DNA from 2 places in the Ochrobactrum sp. EDr1-4 genome. Region 2 is predicted to be linked to the other one. Evidence: predicted binding sites of a transcription regulator. Region 2 holds the regulator's gene; the other holds the start of a gene.
The links. Region 2 encodes LexA, which represses DNA repair genes until DNA is damaged. Its sites were predicted from a motif close to TGTTCNNNNTGTGTTCNG; they were not measured.
Positions count from the first base shown of each region.

Region 1: a site for LexA is predicted at 3,832-3,849, ahead of ACOZHT_RS17790 (helicase-related protein). Genes of this name have one in related genera too.

Region 1 is NZ_JBLZOF010000006.1:87,780-95,275, forward strand. It holds gene mtgA (monofunctional biosynthetic peptidoglycan transglycosylase) at 89-811, shown strand; gene rpmF (50S ribosomal protein L32) at 951-1,130, shown strand; gene ACOZHT_RS17780 (heme-binding protein) at 1,589-2,020, opposite strand; gene ACOZHT_RS17785 (acetyl-CoA C-acetyltransferase) at 2,210-3,403, shown strand; gene ACOZHT_RS17790 (helicase-related protein) at 4,121-7,249, shown strand; gene ACOZHT_RS17795 (RNA-binding S4 domain-containing protein) at 7,251-7,496, shown strand, end outside.
Region 2 is NZ_JBLZOF010000003.1:221,015-228,510, forward strand. It holds gene trpC (indole-3-glycerol phosphate synthase TrpC) at 1-176, shown strand, start outside; gene moaC (cyclic pyranopterin monophosphate synthase MoaC) at 180-656, shown strand; gene glp (gephyrin-like molybdotransferase Glp) at 680-1,894, shown strand; gene lexA (transcriptional repressor LexA) at 2,015-2,734, shown strand; gene ACOZHT_RS12090 (ComEC/Rec2 family competence protein) at 2,795-5,323, opposite strand; gene gltX (glutamate--tRNA ligase) at 5,577-6,998, shown strand; gene gltA (citrate synthase) at 7,228-7,496, shown strand, end outside.

The DNA of each region.
Region 1 (7,496 bases), on a different contig from region 2:
TGTTTCTTGTCAGAAGCTTTATGGAATCAGGTTCATTATTGTTAAGGAATAGTTTATGTCGCTTGATATGGAATAACGGGCGGTGGATGTGGCAAAAATCATTCTCAGGAGCAAAGATGGTCGCAATTACTTGGCTGATCCCGTTTGGGGTGGCAGGATTGCCCTTATGCTCAAGATTTTGCTCGGTCTCGCCATTGTTCCGCTTTTTCTGATTCTGCTCTATTCACTTCCCTTTGTGCGCCCGATTTCAACTTTGATGGTTAAGGACTACGTTCTCTTTCAAGGTGTTGATCGACAGTGGGTCAGTATCGACGATGTCGCACCTGTTCTGGTGAATTCGGTGATGATGGCCGAGGATGGACAGTTTTGCAGCCATGGCGGCGTGGACTGGCACCAGCTCAGTCTCGTGCTCGACAGCGATGGTGCGCCTAGTCGCGGTGCTTCGACCATTACCATGCAAACAGTGAAGAACCTTTTTCTCTGGAATGGTCGGTCTTACGTGCGCAAAGGACTGGAGTTTCCGCTGGCACTGGCTGCCGATGCCGTATTGTCAAAGCGACGTATTATGGAGATCTATCTCAATATTGCTGAGTGGGGTCCGGGTATCTACGGCATTGAAGCTGCGGCTCAGCATTATTTCAAACGACCCGCATCGCGGCTGAATGCACAGCAATCCGCGTTGCTCGCGGTGACGCTTCCCAATCCAACGCTTCGCAATCCAGCAAAGCCCACGCGCAACATGCAACGTATCTCGCGTATTGTTGCTGGACGCGCTTCACGCGCCGGACCTTACGTCGCTTGTGTTCAATAGCTGGAAAAAAGATAAGACTCCGCTGGTCAAATGCCGCGAGAGCGTGTATAGGCACGTGACTTTCCGGAATTTTGTCCGATGTGACAGGCTCCTCGGGGCCGTGCCGGACGTTTATTGATCGATCAGTGGAGCTGAATCCATGGCAGTACCTAAACGCAAAACGTCTCCGTCGAAGCGCGGCATGCGCCGTTCGGCAGACGCACTCAAGGCCCCGACTTACGTCGAGGACAAGAACTCGGGCGAACTTCGTCGTCCACATCATATCGACCTTAAGAGCGGTATGTATCGTGGCCGTCAGGTCCTCGAAGCTAAGGAATAGTCTTAGGCTGCTTTGCAGCTGAAAGGTGATTTTCAAAAACGCCGTTTCCGGTTTCCGGAAGCGGCGTTTTTTATTAATATTTTACAGCTGTCTGAATTCATATTTTTACCGTAAGGTAAAAAATCATAATTAAAACATGATTTTTGATACTATTTATAATTGTTATTTTAGATAATTTTAAAAAATGGGTTTATTCATGGACGGTATTTTTAATATACTGATACATAATGGAGATCTGTCATTAAATTCATCAATTTTCTTATTAGATGTATTTAAAAGTACAGATGTTAATGAAGGTGTATCTAAATTTATATCAGATACACCGTGTCAGGTGGGGAGTTCTGATAGCCTTACGCCCGCAGCAATTACGAGTTTCGCTGATAAAAACTTGAGATAGGATTACCCTTAGTGGGGATGCAAACGCCACATATCTTGAATGATACGTGGCGTTTATCACGCTAGCCAGCGTCAGCGACAAAATTGCTGGCTTCAATTCCCGAAACAGCGGCGATTTCATCATTATCCGAAGTGTCGCCGGAAATACCAACCGCACCGATTATTTCGTTGTTGGAACCCTTGATGAGAACGCCGCCCGGCACTGGTACGATTCTACCCCCGGAAACGTTGGACAGACCTTCAAGGAAATGCGGCCGTTCTTTTGCTTGATTGTTAAGCCAGCGTGATCCAGCGCCGACAGCGAGAGCGCCGAAAGCTTTTCCGGATGCGATTTCAAAACGCAGAATCGATGCACCGTCCTGTTTTTGAAAAGCCTTCAGATGACCGCCGGCATCAAAAACTGATACGGCCAATGGCTTTAGCTTCAGTTCAGTTGCCTTCGCAAAGGCGGCTGTGATGATGGCATTGGCTTTTTCTAGGGTGAGCGCGGACATAGTGATCTCCTTGGTTTCCGTCATCTCAACTTAACGCGTGTTGCGCGAGGCGTGTGGCTTTAACTGCGCGCTGAATGACGAAACAGATTATTGATTTGAGCAAAAATACTTCGCATCGCCGTATTCCACGGAACTTGCAAAGCGATGCGTTTTGGTCTTTCTCTGTCGGTAATTTTCAAGGAGGAAAGAATGACTGCATCACATGCCCAGAAAGCAATCGTTATCGCCAGTGCCGCGCGTACCGCTGTGGGGGCGTTTAATGGCGCCTTCGCTAATGTACCCGCACATGAACTCGGAGCCGTTGCAATCAAGGCAGCGCTTGAGCGCGCCGGTGTTGATGCAGCGGACGTTGATGAAGTTATTCTCGGGCAGGTGCTGACGGCAGGTGAGGGGCAGAACCCCGCCCGTCAGTCCGCTATGGCCGCTGGTTGTCCGGTTGAGGCGACCGCGTTTTCAATCAATCAGCTTTGCGGTTCCGGTCTGCGCGCCGTGGCGCTTGGCATGCAGCAGATTCTTTCGGGTGATGCGAAAATCATTGTGGCAGGTGGCCAGGAATCCATGTCGATGGCGCCGCATTGCGCGCATCTGCGCAGTGGCGTGAAGATGGGCGACTTTAAGATGATCGATACGATGATCAAGGACGGCCTGACCGATGCTTTCCACGGTTATCATATGGGTATCACCGCCGAAAACATCGCAACACAATGGCATCTCAGTCGTGATGAGCAAGACAGTTTCGCGCTTGCTTCGCAGAACAAGGCAGAGGCCGCGCAAAAGGCCGGGCGTTTCGATGATGAAATTGTTCCGTTTGCTGTGAAAAGCCGAAAAGGTGAAACCATTGTGTCTGCTGACGAATATATTCGTGCAGGGACGACCATTGAAGCGCTGGCCAAGCTGAAGCCTGCTTTTGATAAAGAAGGCACTGTAACGGCTGGCAACGCGTCCGGCATTAATGACGGTGCTGCGGCGGTTGTTCTGATGGAAGCGGATGAAGCTGCAAAGCGCGGTGTCGAGCCGCTTGCGCGGATTGTTTCCTGGGCAACAGCCGGTGTCGATCCATCGATCATGGGAACCGGACCAATTCCTGCTACGCGCAAAGCGCTCGAAAAGGCTGGCTGGACAGTTGCTGATCTTGATCTGGTCGAAGCGAATGAGGCCTTTGCCGCGCAATCCTGTGCTGTGGTGCGTGATCTAGGGATTAATCCAGAGATCGTCAATGTGAATGGCGGGGCGATCGCTATCGGTCATCCGATAGGCGCATCAGGTGCACGCGTGCTGACAACGCTTCTTTATGAGATGAAACGTCGTGGCGCAAAGCGCGGTCTTGCTACGCTTTGCATAGGTGGCGGCATGGGTGTGGCCATGTGCGTGGAACGGCCTTAAACAGCCTAAAAGTTAACGCCGATACGCGTTGGAACGAGAATAGGGCAGCCACTATGCGCTGCCCTATGGGGATTCCAGCGACAGAGCCACTACATATTGTGAGAACAAAAACAGAAAATCGATTGATCAGCGATTCGTCGCCGATTCGTTCTGGCTTTGAACTGAAGGTTAATGAAAAGACGCTTTTAACCGGCTTGAGTTGAGCTAAGGCTCGGAAAAAAATGATAATTTAGAAACTGGTGATTTAATCGCGTTCTGCGGATTTTGCCGATTAGACGCAAAGGTTAACAGAATCGCAGTTTCATACTCGAAAAGTCTCGCCCATTAATAATTGCGATTCAGCATATAGTAGCAAGATACGCGTAAGCATCTATATGTTGCCGTGAACAAAAGGCGAAGAACGCAGAGTCAGCGATTCGTCGCTGATTCGTTCCAGAGTCGTTCCATTCGTTAAAAGGCACATTCGTTAAGATGTTCGGGCATCTAAAACCCAGCGTGAATCATGTGTATTGAGGCGCAGTGCCATGGATAAGCCGTTTTGTTTTTTTGAGGGTGCATGAAGCAAGAGTTCCGGCTAGAACAGTCGCGGCTTTGACCGCGCCGGAATTGCTTTAAGAACATAGGTCTAAACTTAACAGGAGCGCTTTCGGCTCAAGTCATATAGTGCTATCGCATAGCTTTATGTATGGCATTTGTTCCGGGAATTCTACAATTGGCATGAACCAACTCCCTGCCCATGATCTGCCGCTAACCTTAAGCGGCCGCGGTGTGACTGCGGTGCTTGGGCCGACGAATACCGGCAAGACGCATCTCGCGATTGAGCGGATGTTGTCACATGGCAGTGGCATGATTGGTCTTCCGCTGCGCTTGCTTGCGCGCGAGGTTTACAATCGTGTGGTCGAGAGAGTGGGCGCGGCCAATGTTTCGCTGATCACCGGCGAAGAAAAAATAACGCCACCCAATTCGCGCTATTCTGTTTGCACTGTTGAGGCCATGCCGCGCCGAACGGATATGCCTTTTGTGGCTATCGATGAAGTGCAGCTCGCTGGCGATCTTGAACGCGGGCATATTTTTACGGATCGTATTTTGCATCTGCGCGGGCGGCAGGAAACGCTGTTGCTCGGCGCTGGCACCATGCGCGGTATTTTGGAAAAGCTGCTGCGTGGCATCACAGTGGTGACGCGTCCGCGTTTGTCACATCTAACTTATGCCGGTTCCAAGAAGATTATCCGTCTGCCAAACCGTTCGGCCATTGTCGCTTTTTCGAGTGACGAAGTTTATGCGATTGCTGAACTGATCCGCCGCCAGCGTGGTGGTGCGGCCGTGGTGATGGGTTCACTGAGCCCGCGTACCCGCAATGCGCAGGTCGAGCTTTATCAATCGGGTGATGTCGATTTTCTGGTTGCGACCGATGCCATTGGCATGGGGCTTAATCTCGATGTCGATCACGTCGCTTTTGCGCAGAACCGCAAGTTTGATGGTTATCAGTTCCGAGATCTGACACCTGCCGAGGTTGGGCAGATTGCTGGTCGCGCTGGTCGTCATTTGCGCGATGGCACTTTTGGTGTGACGGGTCAGGTTCAACCACTGGATGACGAATTGGTTGAGCGGGTCGAAGCCCATAGTTTTGATCCGGTAAAAGTTTTACAATGGCGAACGGGTCGTTTCGACTTTTCTTCGCTGAATGCCTTGCTCTATTCTTTGGATACACCAACGCCGGTCGTCGGTTTGACCAAAGCTCTGCCCGCTGTTGATCAGCAGGCTCTTGAAAATTTGTCGAAAGACGAAGACATTGTGCGGCTTGCAACGACGCCTGCGCGGATTGAACTTTTGTGGGATACCTGTGCGCTCCCAGATTATCGTAAGATCGCGCCGGCTCAACATGCCGATATCATAGCAACCATTTATCAGGATCTGGTCCGCCGAGGGAGCGTTGATGAAGATTATATGAGCGAACAGGTGCGCCGCGCCGATAGTACAGAGGGGGAAATCGACACTCTGTCTCATCGCGTCGCGCAAATCCGTACCTGGACTTTTGTGTCGCACAGGCCCGGTTGGCTTGCCGATCCGACACACTGGCAGGAAAAGACGCGCGAAATTGAGGACAGATTGTCCGACGCGCTGCATGAAAGGTTGACGAAACGCTTTGTAGACCGCAGGACAAGCGTGCTTATGAGGCGCCTGAGAGAGAATGCTATGCTAGAAGCAGAAATCAGCTCGACCGGAGACGTAAATGTCGAAGGCCATAATGTCGGGCAACTGGAAGGATTCCGTTTTACCGCTGACGTTCAGTCCGATGGACCGGATGCGAAGGCAGTAAAGACGGCTGCACAAAAGGCGCTTGCCGCCGAATTTGACCGTCGTGCGGAGCGTTTTGCTGCTGCTCCCAACGGTGATTTTGCGCTCGGTTCAGACGGTGTTCTGCGCTGGGTTGGTGCGACTGTCGCCACGCTTGTTGCGGGCGATGATGTGCTGAAGCCGCGCGCGGTCATTTTGGCTGATGAACAGCTGACTGGCCCAGCACGCGATAAGGTCGCGGCACGGATTGAACGTTTTGTCGCTCACCACATTGAAACCGTTCTGAAGCCTTTGACGGATCTCAATGCCGCTGATGCGCTGACCGGCATGACACGCGGTCTGGCTTTCCAGATCGTCGAAGGTCTTGGTGTTCTTCAGCGCCGCGATGTGAGCGAAGAAGTACGCGGCCTTGATCAGGATTCGCGCGCAGCGCTTCGTCGTCTTGGCGTGCGTTTTGGTGCCTATCATGTTTTTATGCCAATGCTGCTCAAGCCTGCTCCTGCTGGCCTGATCACACTGCTTTGGGCATTGAAGAACGAAGGTAAAGAACGCGCGGGCTACGGCGATGTCGTCAATGTGCTGGCCGCTGGCCGTACATCGGTTGTCGTTGATCCGGCTTTTGATCAGCAGTTCTATCGTCTTGCAGGCTATCGCGTGCTGGGCCGTCGTGCTGTTCGTATCGATATTCTGGAACGTTTGGCTGATCTCATCCGTCCAGCGCTCGCTTGGCGTCCGGGTACTGGCACGCGTGCGGAAGGCGCATTTGATGGCGGTCGCTTTATTGTGACGCCAGCGATGATGTCTATTCTGGGCGCGACTGCTGAGGACATGGAAGAGATTCTAAAAAGCCTCGGTTATCGTCAGGAAGCTATGGATGCGGCTGCCGTCAAAGCAAAGCTAGCCGAGCTTGATGCATTTGCGGCTGCTGCTGCAATTGCTGCTAAAGTTGAGGTTGTTGAAGAAGAAACCGTCTTCAAAGCAGCTGTTCCAGCTTCTGCACCTGTTAGCGAAGTTAAGCCTGCTATTCCTGCCGCAGAGCCTGTTCCAGCGCCTGTTGCGGTCGAACCTGCTCAGGTTGTTGCGCAAGCAAAGCCAGTTTCAGAAGCGGTTGAAGCTCCAGCTGAAGAGCCAAAGCCAATTCTTCTTTGGCGTCAGGGTCGCTTTGAAGGTCGCACTCGCAATCAGGATCAGAACCAGAATCGTCAGCGCAACAATCGCCCACAGCAGGGTGAAGCGCGGAAATCGGATGCTGGTACTGAAGGTGGTGATGCGCAGGCTCCACGCGATAATCGTGGTGGTGCAAAGCGCTTTGACAAGAACCGTCGTAATGATGGTGAAGGTCAGGATCGTGGCCAGAACAAGCGTGAAGGCTTTAAAGGCAAGCCTCGCGATGGCAATCGCGATCATCGCCAGCCAAATCGTGACCCAAAACGTGATAATGTGAGCCCGCAGGCAAACAAGCGCGTCGAGCAGGAACGTCCGGTTCGTATTGACCCCGATTCGCCATTTGCCAAGCTTCTTGCTCTTAAGGAGCAGATGAAGAAGTAAAATGGTAACCGAAGCGATTGCAAGACAGCGCATTGATAAGTGGCTGTTCTTTGCACGCGTGGTTAAATCAAGATCGCTGGCGGCGAAACTCGCCGCTGGCGGTAAAGTCCGGGTTAATAGCGGAAAGATCGATCAGGCTGCCTATCAAGTAAAGATTGGCGATGTTCTGACTATCACGCTTGATCGGCATATTCTGGTCTACAAGGTTTTGGTTCCCGGAGAACGGCGTGGCCCAGCCCCCGAAGCG
Region 2 (7,496 bases):
TTGCAAAAATGGTACCTTCGGACCGTCTCCTCGTCGGCGAAAGTGGCATCTTCAGCCATGATGACTGTCTGCGCCTCGAAAAGTCGAATATTGGCACATTCCTGATTGGCGAAAGCTTGATGCGCAAAGATGATGTGGCCAGCGCCACCCGCGAACTTCTGACTGGCAAGGCATAAATAATGACGGCAAAGCTCACCCATATCGACCAGACTGGTGCCGCCCATATGGTCGATGTTGGCGACAAGGCAGAGACAGACCGCGTGGCGACTGCCGAAGGTGCTGTCAGAATGAAGCCAGAAACGCTGGCGCTCATTCTGGACGGCAATGCAGCCAAAGGCGATGTCATTGGCACAGCACGGTTTGCTGGCATTATGGCGGCGAAAAAGACCGCTGATCTTATTCCGCTCTGTCATCCGCTGATGCTCACCAAAGTGTCCGTCGAGATCGAACCCGACCAAACCCTGCCCGGCTTGCGCGTGTCTGCGACCGCAAAACTAAAAGGTCGTACCGGCGTTGAAATGGAAGCACTGACTGCCGTTTCGGTCACCTGCCTGACAATCTATGACATGGCCAAAGCTGTGGATCGCCATATGGAAATTACCGATATTCGCGTTTCGGCAAAAAGCGGCGGCAAGTCGGGCGACTGGAAAGCCTGATTATCCAGACAAGAGGAAACCCCATGTCGCTGTTACCGGTCGATGAAGCCCTTGCACGCATTCTGAGTAGTGCTCAACCGCATGGAACAGAGACAATCTCGCTTTTTGAGGCGGGCGGACGGGTCGTTGCAGAAAACGTTCAGGCTAAACTACAACAGCCTCCCTTTGATTGCTCGGCGATGGATGGCTATGCGATAATCGCGCCCGAACGCATCAACTATCCCCTTGAGTTCATTGTCATCGGCGAATCAGCTGCCGGCAAACGCTTTGAAGGCGCGCTCAAACGAGGCGAAGCCGTACGCATTTTTACCGGCGCACCCATGCCCACTGGTGCTGATAGTATTGTTATTCAGGAAGATACTGAACGATCAGGTGAAAAGCTCAAGATTCGTGAGGGATTAGACGTAGGCCGCCATATCCGTCGCGCTGGCCTCGATTTTGCGCCCGGCGACGTGGTGCTACCAATCGGTCGTTCTCTTGATGCGCCAGCGCTTTCGCTTGCAGCAGCGAGCGGCAATGCAAAAATTTCAGTGTTTCGTCAGCCGCGTATCGCAATACTCGCTACCGGCGATGAACTTGTTCGGCCCGGAATAATCCCCGGCCCTGACCAGATCGTCGCCTCTAACAGTGTCGGCATTGCGGAAATCGTTCGTCGTGCAGGTGGTGAGCCGAAAGATATGGGCATCATCATTGATGATCCGGCCAAAATAGAAACAGCAATCAGCGAAGCTTTTGCAGATGGCATCGACATTCTGGTGACGATTGGTGGCGCATCCGTTGGAGATCGCGATTACGTTCACGGCGCTTTAAAGAATTGTGGTGTTGATCTCGATTTCTGGAAAATCGCAATGCGCCCCGGTAAACCGCTGATGTATGGGCGCAAAACAGTTTCTGACAAAACAGTGCATGTTATCGGGCTTCCGGGAAATCCGGTTTCCAGCCTTGTATGCAGCCTTGTTTATCTGCGCCCACTTGTCGCCAAACTTTCCGGCACGCAGCTGAACGCAGATATACGCCCAGCCAAGCTCGGTGAGGCGATGAAAGCCAATGATCACCGGCGCGACTATGTACGCTCGACCGTTAGTCAGGCATCTGACGGCACACTGATTGCAACACCTTTCCCCGTTCAGGATTCGTCGATGCTTTCGGCACTGGCTCGCTCTCAAGCATTGCTAATCCGGGATGAGCATGCCCCGGCAGCAGACGCTGGCGATGCCTGCACAATCTTGATGCTGTAAAGAACTCAGCCCCTTCTCTCGACCATTAATCATTTTAAAACCATTGCGGAACAAGACTGGAACATATAGGGTTCGTTCTGGTTTTGTTTTTATTTGATTCTGGTCCGGAGGGTATAGCGCATGTTGACCCGTAAACAGCACGAGCTTCTGCTGTTCATTCATGAACGTCTTAAAGAGACGGGCATCCCTCCGTCGTTTGACGAGATGAAAGAGGCTCTCGATTTGGCTTCAAAATCGGGCATTCATCGCCTTATTACGGCGTTGGAAGAGCGTGGTTTTATCAGACGGCTTCCCAACCGCGCTCGTGCGCTGGAAGTTCTTCGCCTGCCAGATTCAATTGCTCCGGGCTTGAACGCGCAAAAGAAGTTCGCCCCAAGTGTCATCGAAGGAAGCCTCGGCAAAGCTCCACCACCGCCGGTACGTCCTGCCCCTGTTACGGCAAATGATGACGCTCCCGCGACTGTTTCCATACCGATGATGGGGCGAATTGCAGCAGGTGTGCCAATCTCAGCAATTCAAAATCAAACACATTCTATCAGCCTGCCACTCGAAATGCTGGGCGCTGGCGAGCATTATGCGCTGGAAGTCAAAGGCGACTCGATGATTGAGGCCGGAATTTTTGATGGCGACACCGTCATCATTAAGCGCGGCGAGACAGCCAATCCGGGAGAAATCGTTGTCGCACTCGTCGATGATGAGGAAGCAACATTGAAGCGCTTCCGTCGCAAAGGTGCGTCTATTGCTCTGGAAGCAGCTAACCCCGCTTATGAAACACGCATTTTCGGTCCAGATCGTGTGCGGGTGCAGGGTAAGCTAATCGGTCTCATCCGGCGCTATTAAATGACTGCATTTTGAGGAAACGTGCAGCTCACTGTGATTCCTCTTAAGCAGTGCGATGAATTAAAGCGGCTCTGAGAATTCTGTAAGGTTTTGTGTCGCGTCGTAAGCTTTGCTTTTCTCAATGCCTGCTCTCTTTTGATATTCGCGATCAGGAAGCCCCCTCGCCGCTCGCGAATAGAGACGATGCAAATGCCACGGGCGCGTTGGCGCATCGACCGAAAAGGTCAATTGATCAGTGTAGCCGGCTAAATTAGTCGTCTTGGTTCGGGCGAAGCGGTAAATTTTATTCTCTTGCGTAATACCGTTTTCGTCATAGTTGATCGCAGAAGCGCTTACACGTAGCAGCTTATACCCCAGCCTGAGCTCCAAGGTGCCTTTTAAGGCTAGTTCCTGTCGGTCAACCATCAAAACATTGGAACGCTCACAGCTCAGTTCCTTTCCGGCTATAGCAAGAATGACGACATCACCAATGTTGCAGGCAACCTCTTTCATTCCTTCATCTGCGGTATAAGACAGCATTCTACCGTCCCGCAGCGGGATCGTGCACAAGCCTTCTTCGCAAACAAAGGCTTCCTCAGCTGATATTGGGCTCTGTTTTTTTACCACCTGCGGCGGAATAAACTCTTTAATCAGATAGGCCGTCTGCCAGTTTTGCGCAGTAAATTTTGGAGGCCTGCTACGGTTGACCGCAAAATTTCCATCGGGCAGCCGAACAGCCACAAATTTCGCATCTTCACTCACAAGAACATCTGGCAGCGGTGTTCTTATAAATATGGCAAGTCCGATCACTACGAACGGTAACGCCAACCATCGCATCCTTGTTGTAAACACAACCGCTATAACAAGCGCCAGTGTCCAGAGAATAAGCGTGCTTGCTGGCATAACACCCGGATTACCATCTGGCGAAAAGCTGGCGACAAAACTTGCAATATGTCTCACCAGTAAAACGCCAAAGCCCATAATCTGCAATGGTAGCCAATCGAGATGCAGCGGCATCAATAACAGGCTCAACACTGCGAATGGCATAACCAATATAGAGATAACGGGTAGCGCCAATACGTTGCCAACGAGTCCAAACGGAGCCGTATTATTGAAATGATAGGCTGCAAAAATTCCGCTGGCCACACCGGCAACAATAGACGTCGCTCCCGTCGCGACAGCTGGTATAAGCATTTTTGAAACGATCCCGCGCGGCTTGGCGCGACGATCTTCAATCGCTGTTTGTTTACGAGATTTCCTATCGCTCCACCAAGCAAATGCTGCAATCAGGCCTGCGGTGGCTGAAAACGACATTTGAAAGCTTGGCCCCAGAATTTCATGCGGGGAGATTGCAATCATTGCCACTGAGGCAATCGCCAAATTGCGCATACTGATCGCCGCACGGTCCGCCAACAACGCGCAGAGCATCACAACAATCATCACATAGCTTCGTTGTGCAGCGACGTCAGCACCTGACATTGCCAGATAGAACGTGCAGCTTAGAAGCGAGAGAAATGCAGCGATTTTTTTGACCGGATATCTGGCACTAAACGCTGGCGCGAGTGCGAATATTGATCGCAATGACATCATCACGACACCCGCAGCCAACACCATATGTAAACCGGAAATGGACAAGATATGCGCGAGACCCGCTTTGCGCAGATCCTCATTTGTTTCTTCACTTATCCCCGCTCGTTCTCCGGCGATCAGCGCGGCAGCAACACTCCCATCCTCGCCTGAAAGCACTTCCGCAATACGTTCAGAAACATGCACCCGTAATTGGGCGATAGCGCCCGAAATTTTAGCAAATATCTCACTTGGCGCTGGCACATCAGCGACTTTCGGTGTTCCCAAAAAGAAGCCATTCGCTCCTATCCCTCCGAAATAAGCATGAAAGGCAAAGTCGTAGTTTCCTGGTCGAACAGGGCCAGAAGGTACACGCAAGCGAGCGAAACCAGTCAAGCCGCTGCCAATTTCCGTTTTGGCTGGTATATCACGCGCGGTAATCCGGATGCGTTGCGGCGAATAGCGAAGTTTGGGTCTTTGCGTTTCAAGCAATTCGAGCGTCACACGCCAACTGCCGTTATCGCGATATTCTAAGCCGACAACTCTGCCAGTGATACGCGTTGCGACCTCAGAACCTAACAATTGCGTACTTCGTCGTTCAGTCTCGAACTTTCCCGCAACTATCCCCAATAATACCGCCAACACGAGTGTTACTGCTTGTGATACGAGGAAATATTTTCGGAATAAAAACCGTATTAAACAAACAGCCACAATAACAGACAAAATGGGCAACCATTCAGGCTCATAAGAGAGCGTGAAATAGACGACAGCTCCCAAACCCATAAAAACGGGAAAAAGAAGAAAAAATATTCCGCGCCCTATTTCACGACTGAGCGCTGCAATGAAAAGCTGACGTGAACTACTCGGCAGTTCCCGCACACGCTCGAAAGGTGTCAGTTTCCTTCCCGGTAAAGCGACGGGATAAATGTCAGCTCGTTCGTTTGGTAACCACGGTTCGGGAAGCAAGGCACGCGCAAGACCTTCAGGCATGTCTTTGACAAATGCCCGCTCGCTGACCTCTTGTCTTTCCCTTATGCCCGTCATGCCCCCGCCTGACTGCAAAAGTGCCCGCGCTTCATCTAAAGAAGCACGTCCCAACGGTGCGAAAGAATTGGGAAACGCTTGCACACCGTGCTGCCTATGCTACATGAACCACAATCAAAATCGAGAGGGTTCTCGCAATGAGAGTCCTTATCGCCCGTGGACTGTGAGAAAACGGGCACTACATATTCAAAATTCTGCCTCGCGCTCGGCTTCCTGCCGCAATTCAACGAGGCTCTGACACAGTGGAGCTGTTATGTCGAAACCGGTCGTCACCCGTTTTGCCCCTTCGCCCACGGGTTATCTGCATATTGGCGGAGCCCGCACGGCTCTTTTCAACTGGCTCTATGCGAAGCATACGGGCGGCAAGATGCTGCTACGCATCGAAGATACAGATCGTGAGCGTTCTTCCGAAGCAGCCACCGCCGCCATTCTTGATGGCCTGACCTGGCTTGGTCTGGATTGGGACGGTGAACCAATTTCACAGTTCAAGCGCGCACCGCGTCACCGCGAAGTAGCAGAAGAACTCGTTGCGACCGGCAAAGCTTACTATTGTTACGCAACACCCGAAGAACTTGAAGACATGCGCGAAAAAGCACGCGCTGAAGGCCGTCCACCACGCTATGATGGCCGCTGGCGCGATCGTGATCCATCGGAAGCACCTGCAGGCGTAAAGCCAGTTATCCGAATTAAAGCCCCTCGCGATGGTGAAACCGTCGTTCGCGACGCGGTGCAGGGCGATGTCCGCTTCCCAAACAAGGATCTCGATGATTTCATCATTCTTCGTTCCGATGGCAACCCAACCTATATGCACGCGGTTGTCGTTGACGATCACGATATGGGCGTTACGCACATCATCCGCGGTGATGACCACCTGACAAATGCTGCCCGCCAGACCGTGATTTATGACGGTATGGGCTGGGAAGTCCCGCAGATGTCGCACATTCCGCTCATTCATGGTGCGGATGGCGCCAAGCTTTCGAAGCGTCATGGTGCACTTGGCGTCGATGCTTATCGCGCGATGGGCTACCTGCCGGAAGCACTGCGTAACTATCTCGTTCGCCTTGGCTGGAGCCACGGCGACGATGAAATCATGTCGACCGAGCAGATGATTGAATGGTTCGACGTGACCGACATCAATAAGGGTGCTGCGCGTTTTGACTTCCAGAAGCTGGAAGCCATCAACGGCGTTTATATGCGCGCCAGCGATGATAAGGCTCTGTTTGACGCATTGATCGCTGTACTGCCTGAAATCGAAGGTGGCAAAGAACTGGAAGCGTCGCTTGACGAAAAGGGACGTGCACAGCTTCTGACAGCCATGCCGGGTCTGAAAGATCGTGCGAAGACACTGGTCGAGCTCGCAGATGGCGCGAAGTTTATTTTCGCCAAGCGTCCTCTTGCATTTGACGAAAAAGCGGCATCCCTGCTCAATGATGAAGGTCGTGAAATTCTTAAAGGTGTCCTACCGCATCTAGAATCAGTCGGCGAATGGACTGTTGAAGCGCTCGATGCAGCGGTTCGGGCACACGCAGAAACTATTGGCCTCAAACTTGGGAAGGTTGCGCAACCATTGCGCGCAGCGCTCACTGGCCGTGCGACATCTCCGGGTGTATTCGATGTTCTGTTCGTGCTTGGTCGCGAAGAGTCGCTTGCACGTGTAAAAGATCAAATCGTTTGAACTGTTAGCATTCACGCTGACGTGACAAAACTGGCTTAATTAGACCAAAATACGCATTGCATCGCGAAATCATTGGGATAGTTTGGCGGTCGAAATCGTTTGGATAATGCGTTGAAAAATCGGTTTCGTGCGAAAGTGCGAAACCTGTAGAAGTTGAGAAGACAAGTTATAGAGACGATTAAAATTTCAGCTGCCATGGGCAGCAAAAGTGGACACGAAAGGAAACACGATGTCAGATAAGACAGCTAGCTTTACCCTCGACGGCAAAACGTTCGACCTGCCTGTACGACAAGGCACTGTCGGGCCGGACGTCGTTGACATCGGTCCACTTTACAAGAATGCGAATGCCTTCACCTACGATCCAGGTTTCACCTCGACTGCTTCTTGCGAATCCAAGATCACCTATATCGATGGTGATGAAGGTGTGCTGCTCTATCGTGGCTATCCGATTGATCAGCTTGCTGAACATGGTGACTTCCTCGAAACTTGCTATCTGCT